Regions from separate parts of the Siminovitchia sediminis genome, predicted to be linked through region 2. Evidence: predicted binding sites of a transcription regulator. Region 2 holds the regulator's gene; each other region holds the start of a gene.
The links. Region 2 encodes LexA, which represses DNA repair genes until DNA is damaged. Its sites were predicted from a motif close to CGAACATATGTTCG; they were not measured.
Positions count from the first base shown of each region.

Region 1: the regulator LexA is predicted to act here: its motif matches at 3,433-3,446, upstream of ACFSCZ_RS06030 (type IA DNA topoisomerase).
Region 3: the regulator LexA is predicted to act here: its motif matches at 4,172-4,185, upstream of addB (helicase-exonuclease AddAB subunit AddB).
Region 4: the regulator LexA is predicted to act here: its motif matches at 1,590-1,603, upstream of ACFSCZ_RS11510 (RpnC/YadD family protein).

Region 1 covers NZ_JBHUEO010000012.1:29,798-35,033, reverse strand. The annotation lists gene ACFSCZ_RS06050 (SRPBCC family protein) at 1-137, shown strand, start outside; gene ACFSCZ_RS06045 (YdeI/OmpD-associated family protein) at 411-1,055, shown strand; gene ACFSCZ_RS06040 (metallophosphoesterase) at 1,373-2,221, shown strand; gene ACFSCZ_RS06035 (YusW family protein) at 2,397-2,966, shown strand; gene ACFSCZ_RS06030 (type IA DNA topoisomerase) at 3,542-5,236, shown strand, end outside.
Region 2 covers NZ_JBHUEO010000002.1:63,478-68,713, reverse strand. The annotation lists gene tkt (transketolase) at 38-2,050, opposite strand; gene ACFSCZ_RS00750 (DUF896 domain-containing protein) at 2,177-2,410, opposite strand; gene ACFSCZ_RS00745 (YneB family resolvase-like protein) at 2,489-3,148, opposite strand; gene ACFSCZ_RS00740 (hypothetical protein) at 3,177-3,374, opposite strand; gene lexA (transcriptional repressor LexA) at 3,532-4,161, shown strand; gene spoIIP (stage II sporulation protein P) at 4,231-5,236, opposite strand, start outside.
Region 3 covers NZ_JBHUEO010000055.1:8,045-13,280, forward strand. The annotation lists gene addA (helicase-exonuclease AddAB subunit AddA) at 1-599, opposite strand, end outside; gene addB (helicase-exonuclease AddAB subunit AddB) at 571-4,083, opposite strand; gene ACFSCZ_RS15005 (IDEAL domain-containing protein) at 4,270-4,497, opposite strand; gene ACFSCZ_RS15010 (competence protein ComK) at 4,712-5,236, shown strand, end outside.
Region 4 covers NZ_JBHUEO010000031.1:18,266-23,501, forward strand. The annotation lists gene ACFSCZ_RS11500 (aminotransferase class V-fold PLP-dependent enzyme) at 1-542, shown strand, start outside; gene ACFSCZ_RS11505 (hypothetical protein) at 806-1,150, opposite strand; gene ACFSCZ_RS11510 (RpnC/YadD family protein) at 1,271-1,456, opposite strand; gene ACFSCZ_RS11515 (hypothetical protein) at 1,651-1,902, shown strand; gene ACFSCZ_RS20165 (hypothetical protein) at 1,906-2,115, opposite strand; gene ACFSCZ_RS11525 (DUF1643 domain-containing protein) at 2,214-2,861, opposite strand; gene ACFSCZ_RS11530 (hypothetical protein) at 3,077-3,529, opposite strand; gene ACFSCZ_RS11535 (AAA family ATPase) at 3,533-5,236, opposite strand, start outside.

The sequences.
Region 1 (5,236 bases), on a different contig from region 2:
TTGTCGAACTGCAGGAACCCGAGAAAATTGTTCTCCGCTGTGATGGAACAAAAGGAACAACCGGGAAAGGCGAATATATTTTTACATACCTCATTGCCTCATCAGGAGAACACTCGGAAATTACACTTCATGGTTGAGATCAGGGGGCTTACTGGATTGTCAAAATTTTTGGGGAAGCTGATCGTTGGTTCCTTTAAGAAAGCCTGTGCAAAAGATTTGGATGCGTTAAAGGGGTATTTGGAGAAGTCAGGCACGTAGTCAGTCATTTTAAAAAATATTATTATCCAGAACTTTCAACAAGCCATGTTTGCTATAGCCTTTCCAGCAAAGTTCTTTGGCTGATGGAGGATAGAGTTGGAAAGTCATGAAAGAACCATTCTTGTAAACAGAAAAAAATAAAGGAGAACATAATGACAATTATTGATAAATTACATCTTGCCAAGTATAAAAATATGGCCGTTTTAAATCAGCCGAGTGACTATGACTTATTCAATGGGTACCAGACTTCTTTATCCAAAGAACATGATGCTATATTTATTTTTGTTGAAACATTGGAAGAGATGGTCAATTTCACAGAGCGTATAATCAAGGAAGGACAATTGATTGAAAAAGGATACCTGTTTTTTGCTTATCCTAAAAAAGGAAACAAACGATATCAAACATTCGTGCATAGAGATGATATTTTTCCGGCGATGAAAGTAACGGAAGATGGGTATGTGGGAAATAGCGATGTAAAATTCTCCAGGATGGTTAGTATGGACGGTGTATTTACGGTTGTTGGGTTGAAACGAGAAAAAGTAAAAAAGTCTGCAGCTGCCAGTCAACGTATGGCAGATTATGAGGATCATGTAAAAGATATAGAACAACTACTGGCAGATCATCCAAATGAATTGAAATTTTATCAGGAATTAACGCCAGGTTACCAAAAGGATTGGGCTCGTTATATCTTTTCAGCCAAGCAACAAAAAACCCTTGAAAAACGACAAGCTCAAATGGTTGAGATTCTGTCCCTTGGATATAAATCCGTTGACTTATTTCGTCAAAAAAAGAAATAGGTGTTGAGTAGACAAGAATACTATCCTTTGTCCAGACCGAAAGGCATATTTCAATAACCGAAATTATTGTTTTTTCTTGGCTGGGTATTCTGTTTTTAGACTACCGTTCAACCATTAAGCGGTTCACTATTCAAAAAACCACTTGCCGGGGGAAATGATCGGTAATTCTAAACATACATCATATGGCTCTAAAAATGCGACACAGTAACGCCGGAGTGCCAGCACTTCTGCTTAGGCGATTGAGATTCCATCCATATATTTCTGGTTACAACTCTCCCGCTTTCCACGTATAATGAATAGGAGAAGGGGGAAAAAGAGTGATGACTGTACTGCTAATATTGTTAGCTTTGAGTTTATTTATATATGTAGGAAATAAAAATACTCGATCAGTAATCATGAATCATATAGATCTTACATGTGAAAATGGTTTGAAAACAAAAAATAACAGCCCCCTGCGGGTATTGCATATTTCTGACTTGCATCTTGAAAATATTTCAATATCTCCAGAACAATTATATGAGAAGCTGAAAATGCAATCGATTGATTTGATTGCTTTGACCGGCGATTTTCTGGATAGAAAGCGAAGTATCCCGAAGCTGTTGCCGTATTTACAAGTGTTTAAATCTCTAAATCCGGCCTTTGGTATGTACGCGGTATTTGGCAATCATGACTATGTATTGCGTAAAGAAGACTTAAAGCAGCTAAAGGATATTTTCACTGATAATGATGTCAAGCTATTGCGAAATGAAAACGATCAGATTGATATGGAAGGGGTCCGTTTAAACATTATTGGAATTGATGATTTCAGTACGAACCGGAGCAATTTGAAGGAATCCTATGATGGAGTTAAAGAAGGATATAATCTGGTAATTACACATGATCCCAACGTTGTTCTGTCCATGAATGACTATCACTTTGATTACATGCTCTCCGGGCATTTTCACGGAGGACAAATTCATTGGCCGAAACCATATCATCTTGTGAAAATGGGTAAGCTGGTTAAAATGAATATGGTCAAAGGTTTGCATACCTACAAAGAGAAACGATTTTATATCAGTGAAGGGCTTGGACAAACTGGTATCAACATCAGAATAGGCAGCAGGCCTGAATTAACCATCCACAATGTCCATATACCTCACGCCATTCATAATGTAAAGGCCGGATAATGAAATCCGGCTTTATTTATGGAGGTGCCAAATCCTATTCTAATGCGGAATGGCATACATATAGAGTAATAATAATGTGAATAAATTCATTTTTTATCTATCAAGTTTGGTTGATTTAATCATTGATTCTGAAGGGGAAGCTGACGTATAAACTAATCAAACTGGGAGGATACATATGAGGCAAGTTGTATATTTAACAGCTGTTTTATGGTTAGCTTTCACTTTAGCAGCCTGCGGCACAAGCAATAATGATACAGAGAATACTCAGGGGACTGATGTTTCAAATAACGAAGGCCAAGTAGACCATAATGCTGATGATCAAGACAATATCCATTCCGATGATACAGCAACAAACCATAACAATACAAACGATTCAGCAACAAGCAAGAACGTTGTATCTGAAGAATCGCAGGCTAAAATGGATGCACTGAATTATACAGATTTTGAGTTATCTGTCGAATATGATGGTGGTCAAGAATTCGAAGCAAGCCTGGAAAACGATCAAAACAGAGGTGTGGAAGCAGAATTGGAAGATGAGATCAATGATCTCCGTGTGAACGGACAAGAGGCATTTAATAACATTTTTCCGAACGTTGAAAAGCTGACGGTCGACGGGCAGACAAGTAAGGAAGATGCGATTCAACATGCATTAGATGCATTTTCATTAGAGTCCAATTACAAAAAATTTGAGCTGGAACTCACTTTTAAAGACGGATCGAGAGCAGAATTTGAAGATAAAAAATAAACAGGTATTAAAAACAGGCGAACTGCTGTGTACTGCAGTTTGCCTTTTTTCAATTTCTGATATAGATTGAGCAAGTGGAGTACAGGAATGGGATATTATTTATCAGGAAGATCACTAAGAAAAAGCGCTTTGCTTAAAAGTTTTATATCATCGAAAATTAAAACTTTAATTTCAGGGTTTTCGCATGAGTAATACTCATCGGTTAATCGTTTCATTTCGTGACAAATCAGTTCAATAGGTATCATAGAAACTATCCTTTCAAGCTTATATGAAATAATTATGTCATAAATACATAAAAATGAATATAGTTTTGCAAGAAAAAGTGCATTTTCCTGCGGATAATGAATGTGTACGAAAAAATGCAGGTAGGAAAAGGAACTTAATGGATGAACAGATCTCGTGAAGATAGGGGTTTTCGATATAAGAAATTGAAAATTCCATGTAGATGGGCAATTCTGATTGCGGGCGAACAAATGTTCGTTTATAATAAATATACTTAAACTGTTAAGATCTACCGGAGAAGTGAACAAGGAAAAATCATGACTCCGGAAGAATATTTGAAAAGGGGAGCTCACATGGGGATCGTTATTTTAGCCGAAAAGCCGAGCCAGGGACGGGCTTATGCCGATGCTTTCCGAAATATCGCCCGAAAAGACGGATATATTGAAGTGAATGACAGCCGATATTTTCAGCAAAAGGCTTTTATCACGTGGGGGTTTGGCCATTTAATTGAACTGGTAGAGCCGGAACATTATAAAGGCGATTGGAAAAAATGGTCATTATCGACCCTTCCGATCATCCCGGAAACATTTAAGTTTCAGGTGGCCAAAGACAAAAGAAAACAGTTCAATGTAGTAAAAAAGCTGCTGCACTCGGCAACAGAAATTATTGTGGCTACGGATTGTGACCGGGAAGGAGAAAATATTGCCAGGAGTATGATCATGCTTTCGGGAGCGGCTCATAAACCAACGAAAAGGCTATGGATCAATTCATTGGAAGAGGATGAAATACAAAAAGGATTTCGAAATCTAAAAGAAGGCCGCCAAACTATTCCATTGTACCATGAAGCGCAGACCAGGCAGTATAGCGATTGGCTGGTCGGCATGAATGCCTCCAGACTGTATACTTTGCTGTTGCAGCAAAAAGGAGTGCGCGGCCCTTTTAGCGTTGGACGGGTACAGACACCAACCCTTTACTTAATCTACCAACGTCAGCAAGCGATTGAAAACTTTCAGCCCAAGCCTTTCTATGAATGGATCGGAGATACAAAGGTAGAGAACGGAAGTTTTCAGGCAAAATATCAGGAGAAATTCCAAACAGAGGAAGAAGCGCGGCAACGATTGCAAAAACACAACGTCCATGAAGGGGAAAACAAGGGAGTCATACACCGAATCAAAAAAGCACGCAAGAAAAACAAATCTCCCCGATTACACTCACTCTCCACTTTACAGGCAAAAGCCAATAAACTCTGGAAATACAGCCCTTCTGAAACCCTTAAAATCGCCCAGGGGTTATACGAGAAAAAGCTGATCAGTTATCCGCGGACGGACACGCATTTTATAACGAAAAATGAATTTTCCTATTTAAAAAAGCATCTTCCAGCATATCAAAACTGTGCTGGCGTCCAGTTGGAGACAGCTTATCCTCATGCTCAAAAAAGATTTGTGGATGATAGCAAAGTGCAGGAACATTACGCGATTATTCCGACAAAGCAAGTGCGAAATCTGCAAACCATGTCTGTCAAAGAACAGAATATATATCGTGAAGTCCTTTTAACGACTTTGGCTATGTTTGCACCTGATTATGAGTATGAAGAAACCAAAGTGCAGGTTCAGATAAATGGGATGATATTTGAAAGAACAGGGAAGGTGGAGCTGAACAAAGGATGGAAGGCGTTATTTCCGAAAGAGGAGAAAAATAGGAATGGCAAAAAAGGAGAAAATGACAATCTTCCCGTCATGTCTGAAGGTGAGTCATGTCTGGTAGAAGTAAAATTGAAAGAAGGCATGACGCAGCCTCCCAAACCATTTACAGAAGGAACATTGATCCAAATGATGAAAAGTGCAGGAAAAGATATCGAAGATGCAGAAGCCAAAGAGATGCTGAGTAAAACCGAGGGAATTGGAACAGAAGCCACTCGTGCAGGCATCATTGAAACTTTAAAACACCAACAATATATTCAAGTAAAAAAGAACATTGTACGCGTAACGAGAAAAGGTGAAATTCTTTGTCAGGCAGTAGAAGGAACTTTGTTGTCCAGTGCAGAGATG
Region 2 (5,236 bases):
TGCCCTCACAGGCTCCCCCCTCTAATAGATATATCATTTATTTAAGGAGATCTTTAACATTTTGGACTACACGTTCAACTGTAAAGCCATACTCTTCAATAACTTTTCCTCCAGGAGCTGAAGCACCGAAGCGATCAATGGCCATTACAGCCCCTTCATCCCCGGTGTACCGTTCCCAACCCAGGGAAGATCCCATTTCGATGGCCAAACGCTTTTTTACCGTACGGGGTAAAACAGACTGCTTATATTCCTCCGATTGTTTTTCAAACCGGTCCCAGGAAGGCATGCTTACTACAGCAGCGTCTATCCCTTCTGCTGACAGTGTTTTTTGAGCTTCAAAGGCTAGCTGAACTTCCGATCCGGTTGCCAGCAGCAGAACATCGGCCTTTTCTTTTTTCGAAGGAGATAAAACGTATGCCCCTTTTTCAACCCCTGTTTTCGCCTTTCGGTCCGTCTCCGGCAGTGTTGGCAGGTTTTGTCTGGTCAATACCAATGCAGTCGGTTGATTCTGTGATTCAATGGCTGCTCTCCATGCAGCAGCTGCTTCGTTTGCATCTGCGGGCCTGATAACGGATAGTCCAGGCATCGCCCTTAATGAAGCCAATTGCTCAATCGGCTCGTGCGTCGGGCCGTCTTCTCCAACCGCAATACTGTCATGTGTGAACACATAGGTAACCGGAACTTCCATTAACGCAGCCAGTCGGATCGCAGGGCGGAGATAATCGGAAAAGACGAAGAATGTACCTCCGAACACTTTCACTCCTCCGTGCAGGGCCATGCCGTTTAAAGCAGCACCCATTCCGAATTCACGAACACCAAACCAAATATTCTTCCCGTCATAGCGGTCGGAGCTAAAATCGTGTTCCCCTTTGATCATTGTTTTGTTTGAGCTGGCCAAGTCCGCAGCCCCTCCAAACAGTGACGGCACATTCTTTGCAATGCCATTTAATATTTCGCTGCCGGAAGCTCGTGTTGCCAAGCTTTCCCCTTCATCATAAACCGGGATCTCCTTATCCCAGTTTTCAGGAAGCTTACCTTGCATGGATATTTCGAGTTGTTTTGCCAACCCAGGATAAGAAGTCTTGTATTCCTCAAATAGCTGATTCCACTTTTCTTCTAGCTCTCCACCGCTCTTCACGACCGTTTGTTCAAAATAATCATATACCTCGGCCGGGACGTAAAAATCTTCCTCGTATGTCCATTTATAATATTCTTTGACTAGTTTCATTTCAGCTTCACCGAGCGGAGCTCCATGTGCAGCAGATTTTCCGGACTTATTGGGAGATCCATATCCAATAATGGTTTTCACTTCAATTAATGTTGGCCGGGATTGATCCTCTTTTGCTTCTTGAATGGCATTCTCAATGGCTCTAACATCATTCCCGTCATCCACACGGATATACTGCCATCCATAGGCTTCAAACCGTTTACCCACATCCTCAGAAAATGATTGGGAAAGATCTCCATCCAGCGTGATATCGTTGGAGTCATAAAGCATAATCAGTTTGCCCAGTTTTAAATGGCCGGCAAGAGAAGCTGCTTCAGAGGCGACACCCTCCATGAGGTCTCCGTCCCCGCATAATGCATATGTATAATGATCGATGATATTAAAATCCTTTTTATTATAAATACTTGCAAGATGGCTCTCAGCCATAGCCATGCCGACAGCCATTCCAACCCCTTGCCCGAGCGGCCCTGTTGTTGCTTCTACTCCAGGCGTATATCCATACTCCGGATGCCCTGGAGTTCTGCTGCCCCATTGCCGAAAATGTTTTATATCATCCATGGTGACATCATAGCCTGACAAATGAAGCAAACTATATAAAAGCATGGACCCATGTCCTGCAGACAAAATAAAGCGGTCCCTGTTAAACCAATCGGGGTTTTTAGGGTTGTGTTTCATATGTTTTGTCCACAAAGTATAACCCATGGCCGCTGCTCCCATCGGGAGCCCCGGATGCCCTGAATTTGCCTTCTCGATTGCATCAATCGACAGTGTCCTGATTGTATTGATCGCTAATGCGTCAAGTTCTTTTACATGATCTGCCATCTTTATTCTTCCTTTCCCATAAATTCAATACCTTTATCATAAAGATAATGATAAAAATACACAACTTTTTCAGCAAAATCTATAAAAAGAAGCAGGAGTTCTTGTCAGAGTACCTGCTTCTTTTTATTAATGAAACCTTTTATTTTGTTGGATGTTACGCAGCTTGGCTGGAGTAACCTCTTCTCCGTTTGGGTCAAATACCCGTACATTCTCAATCGTCTGTCTCATCGAGGCCCGGAAGGACTGCAAATATTCACCTCTGAGCTTGGACTGCTCTTTCGCTTCGGCTTTTGTTAAACCGGTTGTCTTTGCTTTTTTTGCCAGGTGATTGATCCGATCGAGTTTTTCTTTTGAAAGCATAAAAAAACTCCTTTGTTTTCGTTCTTCCTAGTTATATTACTAGAAATAGCAATGAAAAACAATGAAGGAAGATGCATTTCATGATTGATCAGGAGTCGACGTACTTTCTATGTATTCCTGATACCTTCTATGGACGGTGGCTTTGGAAACATCATATCCGAAGCCTCTCATCACCGAAGCAATTTCTTCAAATGTCAACTGGTTTTTTCTGAGACGGACAATTTCGGATACAGGGACATCTTTTCGTTCTCTTCCATTCACATTGCCCCGATTTTTCAGATGATGTTCGGGACGGTACCCTTTTGCTACAGCTCTTTTCATGCCTCGCCTTATCTTGATATTATGTAACTTTCGCTGATATTCTTCTATCATTCCGATGATGCTTAATAACATCGAATCCGTTTCAGACAGCTGAAGTTCACCATCATTTGCAATGGAATATAACTTAATTTGTTCTTTATAAAGAAAATGCATGAGGGCAATCTTGGCATTGCCCCTTCCCAGCCTCGTCTCATCTTGGATAAGGACCGCATGGATCCCGCCTGAAGAAATCTTTTCCAGCATATCCATCAAGCCGGGGCGTTCCAGGTTATAGCCGCTGGATGTATCATGAATAATCGCCTCAATTTGAAAGCCCCACCTATCGGCCGCAGCTGACAGCTCTTCTTCCTGCCTTTTTAAAGAAGTTTCCTGTGCCTGCTTCTCGGTGCTTACCCTGCAGTAAATGATTGCTCTCATAACCATTCCCCTTCTTTACCTTATTCTGTTATTCTATCACCTCTTGATGATTCAGAATGATCCCTTGGCTGCTTTTCTGCTGATCAACAAATGGCTCTCCGCTTCCCATGAGTTTATCTGTAGAAGGTGTTTCTTCTGTAAGATGAAATATAAATAAAATTCCCATAATCCAGGTAACAATGAAAAAGATTGCAAGGAAAGAATGCTTTTTAATAAATAAAATCATGCTTATCCATCCCCCCGAATATTTGTTCGTATTTACTATTGATTATAACAGAACATCCGTTTGTGTCAAACAAAAATTCGAACAACCGTTTGTATTACGGATGACCGCGTGCTATAATATGGATAATTCATAACAGAGATTAAAGGGTGTGAAATTATTGTCCAAGCTTTCAAAAAGGCAGGAAGCGATATTAAACTTCATCAAGGATGAAGTGAAGAAAAAAGGTTACCCGCCATCTGTACGCGAAATTGGGAAAGCCGTAGGCTTGGCTTCAAGCTCCACCGTTCACGGACATTTGGAGAGATTGGAAAGCAAAGGCTTAATCAGAAGGGACCCTACCAAACCTAGAGCAATAGAAGTTTTAAATCAGAAGGAACATGAACCTGCCATTCCTGCTAAAAATACTGTCAACCTTCCGCTTGTCGGAAAAGTTACAGCAGGGATTCCGATTTCGGCAGTTGAAAATATTGAGGAGTATTTTCCTTTTCCTGAACAGCTTCTTCCATCAGATGAGCATGTTTTCATGCTCGAAATTGTCGGAGACAGCATGATCGAAGCGGGAATTCTTGATGGTGACTTTGTGATCGTGAGACAGCAGCATACAGCCAATAATGGAGACATTGTTGTTGCGATGACTGAAGAGAATGAAGCAACCGTCAAGAGATTTTACAAAGAAAACGGCTATTTCAGGCTTCAGCCGGAAAATTCTGCAATGGAGCCGATTATCGTTGAGAACGTGTCCATACTAGGTAAAGTTGTAGGACTCTATAGAAGAAATATTCATTAATCCCGGGCCTATTGAAAGGCTCTTTTTTATGCCTCCATATGGATGGAAACCTGCAAGTGCGGTTCCCCCTTACTTTTGGGCTTCCAATGAATCGGAATTCTTCCAATAATACTCGCTGATGACTTCCGCTAAAGCGTCCGCTGTTCTATTTAATTCCTCAAGTGTATTGTCCACTCCCCCAATCTCGATCAGCAGCGCATTCTCTGCTAAATCCTGATTATAAATCCCGTCATTTCCACCCGCTCTCGGCTTTCCAAATACGCCCCGGGACAAGCCGGGATACTTTTTTTGAATAGCATGATGCAGATCTGTTGCAAATTTGGAGTTTTTTTCGTATTGAGGATGGCCCTCTCCAATGACAAAAAGTGTTTTTGCATAGTCTTTCCCTTTAATTTCCGTGGTAGTGACAGCCCGCCTTGACGAATCCCGGTGGATATCGAAATAAAATTGCACTTGGCTATTTTGATTCATCACCTCTTGGGCAATTTCTCTGGATACTTGATAGGACTGCCCATAATTCATACCTTTTGATTTTAGGAGCCCTTGAATATCTGTTTGATTTACCAATGTTTTAATGCCTTTTTCCTTCAGTTTTTCTCCCAGCCGTTTTCCGACCAGACTAATGTTTTTGTCCTTATGCCATGCCCGGCTCGGGTCTGTCACTCCCGGCAGCATCGGTAAAAATGATTCTGTGTTATGTGTTGAGTAAATAAAAACAACATGATCCTCCGTTTTCGGCCTTTCATTCGGGGTTTCCTGGCCCGGTTCTTCCTCATCCCCCCACATATCAAGGTCGCTGGGCGGCGGCGACTCAATAGGTAAGTTTGTAAAGTCAGTGCCTTTACCGGCTACAATAATTTTAGGGGTGGCTGCATTTAACCCCGGTATTTCACTGATTAAAAAAGATCTCATATTCCTTAAATTAATATTGGTAAACAACTCCAATGCGTCTCTGCCAAAGGAGCGTTCATACCCTTCAGGAAGGATTTTTTTTAAGGATTGGTTCTCCATTGACATCACATATAAAAGAGAGTCTGTCCTTGAAGGGTCATTAATGATAAAAGACAACGTGCTG
Region 3 (5,236 bases), on a different contig from region 2:
AGGTCTGGATATGGATGTGATCTTGAAAAATCATATAATTTTAAAACAAGCTCCTGCAGCTCACTGTCATTTCTGTCACCGGTAAAAGTATCTACCAATTTGAAAAATGACTCATTATCTTCTTTTCCATATTCCTCTTCGAACAAGTCATCCAACACTTCTTCGCGCAGCAATCCCATTTCATTGTCATCGCCTACTCTGAAGTGCGGATCGATATCCACCATATAATAATGCTTTCGTACTGCTTCAAGACAAAATGAATGAAGAGTAGAAATTGATGCCCGGTTCAACAAGCCTAGCTGTTTTCTCAAGTGGTTGGATTCCGGCCGTTCGTTAATCGCTTGTGAAAGCGCCGCCCCGATACGAGCCCTCATTTCGGCTGCTGCAGCATTCGTAAATGTTACGACCAACAGCTGGTCGACATTCAGAGGATCCTGTTCGGCAATGATTTTCTGGATAATCCGTTCAACCAGGACTGCAGTTTTTCCAGAACCGGCTGCAGCAGCAACCAGTACATCCTGATCTTTTGCAAAAATAGCTTTCCACTGTTCATCTGTCCACTGTGCCTCTTTAGGCTTTACTGGAATGGTCGTTTTCAAGCTTCTCACCTTCTTCCCGGATACGGTTGATGACGGTTTTGCGATCCTGGCGTTGAATGATCCGGAATTCATTTTCCGGAAGCGCCGGGTCAAACTGACATACCGGTTTGTATAAACAAAACTTGCATGGTGTTTGATCCTTCATCCGATAGGGGCCGATACCAACCTCTCCCGAGATGATTGCATTGCCTGATTCCAGATACAGGGACCTTACATGATTACGGAGTAAGGCAAGCTCTTCTTTCGTGGCAGATTTGGACCTCGCATTCAATGTTCCGTCCTTCTTCAAGCCGGCAGGAATCATCCGTGAATCTCCTGAATCCAGTGTAAAATCCATGAGTCGGACAAGATCCGGATCATCCAGGATCAGCCCCGTCATTTTAAACCGTTTAAAGATTTCCTCTTCAATGTCAGACAAGGTCATGATTGTATCGCTGTCTACCATGGGATTATGGAGATGAAAATATAAGACGCCTGCAGGAAAGGCTTCCCGGCCAATCAACCGGCTTGCATAGGTGACGATAATATCCAAATAAGTCAGCATCTGCAATGAAATCCCGTAATATACTTCACTGAGATCCAATTCTCTTGCGCTTGACTTATAGTCGATGACGCGCAGGTAAACGCCGTTTTCATCTTCCGCTTTGTCCACCCTGTCAATCCGGCCCTGCAGCTCCATTTTCGTCCCGTTTTTTAAAGTGAATACCAAAGGGGGCAGCTGCTGTTTCGGTCCGAATCCCAGTTCAATGCCAATGGGTGAAAATCCGCTTTCCTTCGCATGTCCGCTCATCACATAAGAGGCTCTCCCTATGACCTGTTCAAGTTTTCTCATAATATAGTAGTAACGGTTGGTACTTAGCAAAATTTGATTTTGCAATTTGGGTGCCAAAAAGGCAACGGCTTCCCTGGCCAGCTGCCCGCATTGATGTTTGGTGAGGCCGGCCCAGATTAAATTGTTTTGAGTTACATAATCAGCAATCCATTTCAGTGCAGCGTGAAATAAATCCCCAATATGCGGAGCTTCAAGCTTAAAAACTTCACGCTCCCGCAGTTTTAAGCCGTGTGAAGCAAAATGTGAAAAAGGACAGCTGTTAAACAGTTCCATTCTTGATACACTGGCAGTCATATGCTCCCCGTACAGTTCTTTGCTTGTATCCTCCGTCAGTTTGGTTGTTTTGTTTGTAAAAAACAGACTGGAAAAGACCCGCTCAGCCTTTCTCTTCCAAAGTGGATCAGACATATAAAAGTTATACACATCCCACCAAAAATCGGCCATGGGATAATTTCTTTTCTTGGCATTCAGCTGTCCTGTCAGGTAGGCAGCAGCCGAATCAGGGTGGGAAATATAATTGAATTGTTCTTCGCTTCCTAGTTCTGCCGGATCATTGACAATGGTTGTTTCCATGAGATTCGGGAACATGTCTCTCATTCTATGGATATACAGCGAGGGCTGGAGAGCTTTTCCCTCATCATCCGCCATGGGATAGGACAGGACGAGCTGGTCTTCTGCAGAAGTAAACGCTCTGTAAGCAACAAATTCCTCATTCAGAAGACGGATTCGACTGTCCGGTGCAATAGTCATTCCCGTGTCCATTAACACTGCGCGGTCTTCATCCGAAAAGATTCCTCCCTCTGAAAATTTCTCAGGAAGAACTCCGTCATTCAGGCCGGCGACAAATGAAACTTTGATATGAGAGAGGCGAGACTGCTCCAAGTTGGCTATAAATACTTGGTCAATGGCTGGCGGAATTAAGGAAAACTTCATTTCCTCCAGGCCTGCATTCATTACAGGGATAAAATCCTCCAGGGAGAGACGGGTGTCCCCAAGAATTTCAACGAACTGATCAAGCAGTTCCATAACATCGTTCCATGCCTGGTCGTGCTCCCTGGATGTGACTAGCTGCCCCTTCTCTTCTGCTGACTGACTCAACATTTCTAGCTTTCTTGGTATCTCCAGCTCTTCCATAAAATAATAAAGCGCCTCACAATAGTCCCGGCCATTTTCAGCTTTTTTCAGACGTCTTGCAAGCCTCATGATCGGAAGGGTGACCATTTCCCTTGATGCAGCGAGCTCTTTTTCCAATTCCCTTTCCTCATCGGTTTGAACGGTGCCGGACACTTCCAGCCCCCTAAAACGCCGATAGATCCATCTGTCTTTTTTCGTCCAGTCAGCTCCCTTTATCCCATATGCCAAAACATAGTTTTCAAGCCTGTCCATTTGCTCTCTAAGGCGATGCAGATCACTGTCAAGCGGAAACAGCAAATCTGTTTTTATGGCCCTGAATACATGCTCGTACCGCCAGTTGCTGCTGATAACCTCTAAGACAGATCGAATCAGCTCAACAAGCGGATGATTCAGCATAGATCGTTTCTGATCAATGAAATAGGGGATATCATAATCATAAAAGACCGTCTCAAGCTCTCCTTGATATTGGCTGCCGTTCCTCATCAGGACCGCGATATCTTTGTAACGGTACCCTTTCTCCATGACAAGTCTTCGTATCTCTCTTGCAATTCCTTCAATTTCTGCCCTTCTGTTAACAGAAGGCATTAATTTTACTGCTGAATTTCCATTAAACGCTCTCGACGGCTTTCTTTCAAACTCCGACTCCAAATATGCCAGGCCTTCATTTTTAAATCTTAAAGGTTTCCTCAGGACGATATCGTCTTCAACCGCGACACCTGACTGGCAGGCCAGTTCATATATAGATCTGTAAGACTCACCGGTCATTCTGAATAAATGAAGTTCATTCGGAACTGTATCTCTAAACGGGCGATCCAGCACAAGTGAGACGGATACCCGCCGGCAGTTTTTTAAAAGTCCTTCAATCACCAAATATTCCTGCGGAGTAAAGCTGTGAAATCCATCTATGTACACTTCTGCGTTTTTCAGAACATCTGATTGACTGATCGACGCCGCAAGGAGGCTTAAATAATCATTGGAGTCCAAATATTTACCCGATAATGCATCCTCAAAATGCCTATAAATTAATTCAAGATCATGCATCTTGTCGGCAAGTGACTTGTGGGATTGAAAAAAGCTGACTTCTTCCTTTTTTTGGGCCAGTTCTTCAGGCTGTACACAGTAATGTTTGAATTCTGTAAAAATCTGTTCCATCTGCTGGATAAATCCTGTTTTATCAGTTGCTTGCCTGAACAGCTTCAATTCATCTTTTTGCTCTTCCACTATTTTTTTGATGAGCATATGAAGGCCCGTACTGTTCACATATGTACGGCTGGCTCCTCCTATTTCCTGAAATATCCGCCAGGCAAGGCGAGTAAAGCTGTATACCTGGGAGCGGATCATTCCGGCCATTCCTTCTTGCTGTATCAAATTAGATTCAGTTAAAAAAGTCATCTGCTCGGGAACAATCAACAGGATAGGCGGCCCGTCCGGCTCTTCTTTCAGCTTGTTTCTAATCTCTTCGTGAAACAGGGTTGTTTTTCCCGTACCTGTTCGGCCTATGACAAACCGTAGTGACATTTTTTCAACCCCTTTTATTATAAATATATAAGATGGGTATTTTATTAAAATGGATATACTTCATTATAACATACGGGCACAAAGGGATCGAACGTACATTCCCGTCCATTCCTGACCATATATTGTTTGTGTAACCACAAAAAAATCCCCCTTCATGAAAGGGAGATCATATCACCGTGTAAATTTTTATTGTCCCATGTGGCTGGAAAGCTCTTTTGAAAGTTTCATGAAAGCTTCCTTGTCCTTCCGGTCCAGCGCAAAGTCGATTTCTTTACGCAGCTGCTCTTCCCTGCTCTTTCGCAAAATATGATTTAAGAACAACTCCGTCTGACGTTCCAACGATTTCGTTTGCTTTTGTTTCTGTGTCATCGTGTACTCTTTCAACAGTTCCTGATACGTTTTCTTCTTTTCCATCGATGATCACCTCGGAACCTTTTTTTAATTATACACGGATTTGGGCAAAAACACAAGTCAGGAATTTAAATTTTCTGATGATTTTTTATTGATAAATTTCCCGTTACTTTTGTCCTGTTTCTTTTTTTATTTTTTGGGATTTTAGTGACTTTTCTGGAAATCTATGTTACTATTGTAGGCACATTGTCCAAATCTTGTAGAAAGGGGAAGAAAAATGACGGAAACATTACCAGGTTATGAAATCAATCCTTATACAATGTTACTTCGGCCGGCAGGAGAAGAACTTACGGAAGTAATAGAGGCAAAAGCCCGTTATTTAGTCTCCCGTAAACCCTTTGACATTGTAAAAAAGAGTTGCGATTATTTTGGCTCCTCTTATAACGGCAGGAGGGAGGGAACCAAGCAGTTAATTGGCGTTACCCACAAGGCACCCATCATCGTTGACCCCTATACTTCCATCTATTTATTTCCCACCGCATCACCGTCAAGCCCTGATTGCATGTGGATTTCCCATGATTACATCGCTGCTTTTGAAAAAAACGATGCATGCTCGACCATGATTACATTTCAAAATCATGAGCGCCTTGAAATTCCCATTTCTTTTTATTCATTTGAAAAGCAGGTTTCCCGCACTGCCAGGCTGCGGGTTAAGTTTACACAAAATGTGAAAAAGATGGAAACTTTTCATAAACATCCGATTCAATTTCCACGTAACTGGGCTTCTGAACATCATGGATCT
Region 4 (5,236 bases), on a different contig from region 2:
TCATTGAGCCGCCCTTTAAAGGCTACTTCAACCTTGAGGAACCTGACGGGGGCTGGGTTGCCTATCTGGAATCACGGAATCATCAGCGTTCACAATTGCTGGACCAGCCATTACAAGATGGTGCCTGCGTCTTTGAACCAGGCGGGATGGTGAATGCTATCGGTGCGATGATGATTGGCGAAGCAATGGACAATTGGGAGAAATTCGGCATTTCCAATGCGGAGAATCATGTGCTGGAGCTGCGTGAGTTATTTCAACAACGGGTCCATCTGGGTAATGAATTCCGTCTGATGCCAAAAAACGAAAAAAATTGGTCCTCTATTCTTACGATCACCTCCCTATTAGGTGTGGAGTTTGAAAGGATTTTGGCAGAGAATCTTGCCAAAAGAGGTTTTAAGGTGAGCCTTAGATCCGTCGAATCGATCGGAGGGGTACGGTTCGGATTTCATTATACGACCACAAAAAAGGACGTCGAATATTTCGCAACAGAATTAAACAGCATCCTCGCCGGGATCAGGGAGATGGCTCTACCAAAGCACTGAGGAGGGCAGGCGGGAGTTTTTGATGTTCTATCGGCGTATAGGTACCAGGGCCCCCGTGATCGTAGATGACCTCCAGATCCATTTTTACGTACGTATAGATCACATCATCTTGATGGGCCTATCTTTGGGCTTACGCGGGTGAAAAACAAGAAAATATTATAGAAACAGGCAGACGCTTTGGCGCCTGCCTCTATAAGGGAATAGGTTTATCTTTGAAGATTTTTTGTTTGAAGAGTAAATAGGTAATTTCCTTTTCTGAGGGGCTAAGAGGTAAAATTCCGCAGTTTTCGTTCGTGCTGGGCGCTTTTCGTCGCCAAGTAATCTACAGTTTCCTGCGTTTCGGTAAGTTCCACCCTAAACCCGTCGAACTTTTTTTCAAGACGGTCGAAACGCTCTTCAAACTTGGCCTCCATCTTATCCATCCGGTTCTCTAACTTATCCATCCGACCTTCTAACTTATCCATCCGACCTTCCAACTTGTCCATGCGGCCTTCAATCCCATCAATTCGGCCATTTAGACGCGATTCTAAACCGTCAAGCTTTTGGTCCATATGCTCTGAATGCATGGCCAATGCTCTTAAAATTTCCTGAACCCCTGATTGCTCCATGTTCTCACCTCCTTAGGAATTAGGATCTTTATATCATACATATGTTCAACCAGTGTCTTCACCCTGGCATGTTAAACAGGCACTTATCAATAACAGGGTGGTTTCAGTGTTCCTCCGTGGTTATTTCTTTATCTCCTCCAGCTCTTCTCTGGAAAGACCCGTTACTTCAAAGATAAACTCTTCGTCTACACCTTTTTCCTGCATGCTTTTTGCTGCTTTTTGAAGTCCTTTTTTTATACCTTCCCTTTTTCCTTCACTAATACCTTCCTTCCAACCTTTCTTTTCCCAGGAGGTCATAAGTTCCATCAGTTTTTCCTCCTCTTTTGGGTTTGTCATACGGATTTACTCCATCAAGGTTTGCTCTTCTTTATTGGTAAGTTCCAAATAGGTTTCAAAAAAGCTGGGCAACAACTGCATTTTTGCCGGGTCGAGCTGAAGGCGAAGAAACATGCGCAAAAACTCTTTTTTGACTTGTATTTTCTCATTATCAGTATACCCCTATGTGCTTAATCATGCTGCAGCAATTGGGTTGTCCTGCAGTATGTATTGACGCCATGGAAGTTTTTCAATTCGATCACAATATAATGGAAGGCACCCACTTTTTTAAATGGAAAATGAATAGAAAATTCCTCGGGCTCTGTTTTGTTTCCCTCATAGGTGAACAGCGCAATCGGCAGGATGGACAAGCGGTGTTTTTCGTAGAGGCGATTGTGATAGATGAACATTCGTTCATTGAAGTTTTGCTGGTATGATGATTACGTCTCCATATGGCTCAGCATCAAGGACTCCTCTCCACGTATCCTTGTTTTAACCAATAGATCAACGACCCTTTTTTCTCCCTCCACTAAATCAAAAATATGGTCGTTGTGAAGTCGATGGCTTCGGCTGCTTCGGGGAAAAAGCATCACAAATTCTTCGAAGAATGCTTCAAGCAACATCTTGAACATTCGTTCATGGCGAATCAAATTCATTCCTCCTTCACAATTAGAACATATGTTCCTTTTATATAATAACCGTAAGATTCCGTCAATATGTTTTGTGTCAAGCAGCTTTCTAGCTGCTTTTATACCAAAACTGCCTCCCCCTTTAACTGCGCCTCCATACGGTTAAGCCAGCGGATCCTGTCTTTGATCACGGGAGGTTTGGGGTGGTAATAATAAGGATGCTTTTCGTGTTTGATTCCATAGAGTTTGCGCTCACCAAGTATCCTTAAAGCCTGTTGGGCTAATCTCTGTATGCGGGCGTCGGTTCCCCAGCCTGCAATGATCGGGATCTCGTGATCAATGTGTTCCAGGAGCTCCGCTTCTCTTTCTTTCGTAAAAATAGAATGACGATCGCCTTCCAAAGATTGGAAATTATCCATCCGATTAAAGAACTTCTTGAGGTTTCCTTCGCAAATATCAGAAAGGTTAATGACATCCAATCGGTTGTACCCCATCCGATCCATCAGCCGCATCAGCTGGTGCTGGGTCTGGTTGTCTTTCGCCCGTATCAACCCGCCTTTTTCCTGACAGGAATCTTGAGCTGACGGATTCCAGCTTCCCGGATTGATCATGATGACCGTACAGTCCGGTTTCTCCGCCTGTATCTCTTTCCTGACGATTTGCACATGAGACCGCATGTTCATGATTTGTCCATTCAAATCATATTTATAAAACTTACCGTAGACTTCAAAGGATTGCCTCAACACCTCTGCCGGAATAAATGCCACGGGCCTCCTCTCCTTTCTGTAAAAAGTTTGATGTTCAGCGGTTTTGGGCTGCTTGAACAATCCTTGGCGACCTCTCCGGATCCACCCTCCACCCCTTCCACTTTCTCTCAGGGGCAAAAATTCTGTAGACCCATTTGTCCATGTCTACAAAATGGAGCCCGGAGCCGAATTAACGGGCTGCCGGGCTTAATTTACATCTATTAAAAAACAGCTTTCTAAAACGGCACCTCATGCGCATCCGCGTAAATATACCCGATTACATCCACTTCATATTCACTGTATGTCGGATCGAGCGTATTTCCGTCCCAGCGATGGCCGAAAACTTCTTCCACCAACAGGTCCATTCCGCCCTCGGCATACTCCTCCAGCCTTTTTCTTGCCTTTAGTTTAAATTCGCTTGTTTCAAAGGCTTCAATGTTTCTGCCAAGTTCCGGGTCACTTAAAATGATAGAGTAGGCTGCTGTTTTCTGCTGGGAGTTCAGGTAGTTCGTACGGAACTCCCGGCCGCGCCCTTCACGTGGAGTCTTCCGGTTGTTTTTAAACCCGATGCTGGCACAGAGCAGGAACAGGTCCTGGTATTTGATGTCGAGCTTGTTGTTGAAATAAATATAAATTTCTTCGTATTTCTTGCTTGTATATAAAAGCGCTTGGTCCATTAAGAAGTCCATAGTTTACCCCCTCGTTGCCATTGCTTCGTTGATTTCCATCGGCACGATCTCTGAATGGCCTTTGGTGATTTGTTCAAGCTTGTACCACTTTCCAAGTTTTCCGGTTTTCTTGAAGCGCATTTCTTCGGTTCTGGACAGCTCAGTATCCGTCAGCAGCAGAATCCATTGCGACGTCAAGTTCGGAATATTGTCGATTAAGTGGTCCCGGTTGTTTCCGCTGATCCGGCCGAACGGCGTATCCATAAAGAGCGGGAAGTTGATGTCTTCGGAACCTCCGGATGCCAGCTTGGCAAGGGCGGTGATAAAGGATAAAGCGACGACTTGCCTCTGCCCCTGGGAAATATCCTGCGTAATGTTGATTTGATCCCAGCCGATAATATCAATCTCGTATTTTTCATTTATATCAATCCGATTGATCAAGTCTTTGTCCTTGCGGTCAATCAGCTCTTTAAAAATAGCGGTTGCTTCAGCAGTGAGCCGGTGTCTCATCTCATCGCTGTATTCCGTAAAGACAATCTCCAGATGAGATTTTAAATCCTCGATGTATTGAAGCACCTTGGAGTCGATAAGCAGGCTTTCGTTGGCTCTCATCAGGCGGCTGAATTCTTTCTCCAGCGCTTCTTTTTGCTTTTCCTTTTCCCTGATTTGGTGCTTGAGGCCTTCGATTTCCACACCCAGGCTTTGCAGCATCTGCTCCTTGTTTTTCAACGTGGATTCCAAATGCTTTAAGTTCTCCTGCTCTTGTGCTTTGCCGATCATGTCTTCGTTATAGCGCTGGAGCTGCTTGTTCAGCTCTTCCACATTGTTTTTAATTTCACGGTATTCCGCCAAGTTTTTGTTAATCGTTTCAATAACTTCTTCTTCCGCGATGGTGGCATCATGAATATTGGATGTGATCATGGAAATGAGCGGTGTCAGCTCTGAACGCTTGTAATTGCTCTTTAAGTGTTCAATATGCTGCAGATATTCGGGATGCTCGGTCAAGTCGCTGTTACAGCAGGCACACCGATGCTCCCTCAAGGATTTTTCAATCACTTCCAGCGGAATCAGGTCTTGTTGATCGACTAAAATTTGATCAAGGTAATTTTTCACGGAAACATAAGAATCCTTCATGATCAGGTGATAGCCATGGCGGACAAGCTGGCCTTTGATTTCTTCTTTCTTGGAGCTTGCCAGTCTTTTCTCCAGGTTGCGCTTTTCTTTCTCATTGTCGTACTTTTCCTGAATTTTGCGCACTTCTTCGTTTTCTGCCAGCTTATCTTTAATATCTTCAATTTCTTTCTCACAGGAATCTTTGTTGTTTTCCTTTAACACAATCATTTCTTCCATGTTGCTGATGTCTGTGGTCAATGCTTCAATTTCATTTTGCTTGCGGTTCAAGTCCAGGTTCTGGGAATTTTGCAGCACACGCTTCTTCTCGGCATTATGCAGCTTTTGCAGCAGCTTAATGGACTTGTCAATTTTGTCTATTTGCAGCAGCTTGACGATCCCGGTTTTAACTTCCTGCTTGACTTTCGCATCGGTCTTGGCGAGCGTCTCAATTTTTTCCGCATCAAACAGGAAGAAATCTTTAATATTTTCATGAAGCATGTTGTTAACCACCTGGTTAATCTCTTCCTGATCGGTGATCGGCTTTGCACTGTAGTTGCCCTGTTCGTCAATCAGGTGCATTTCCGCTCCCTGAATTCGTTCTTCCACTGTTCCGTT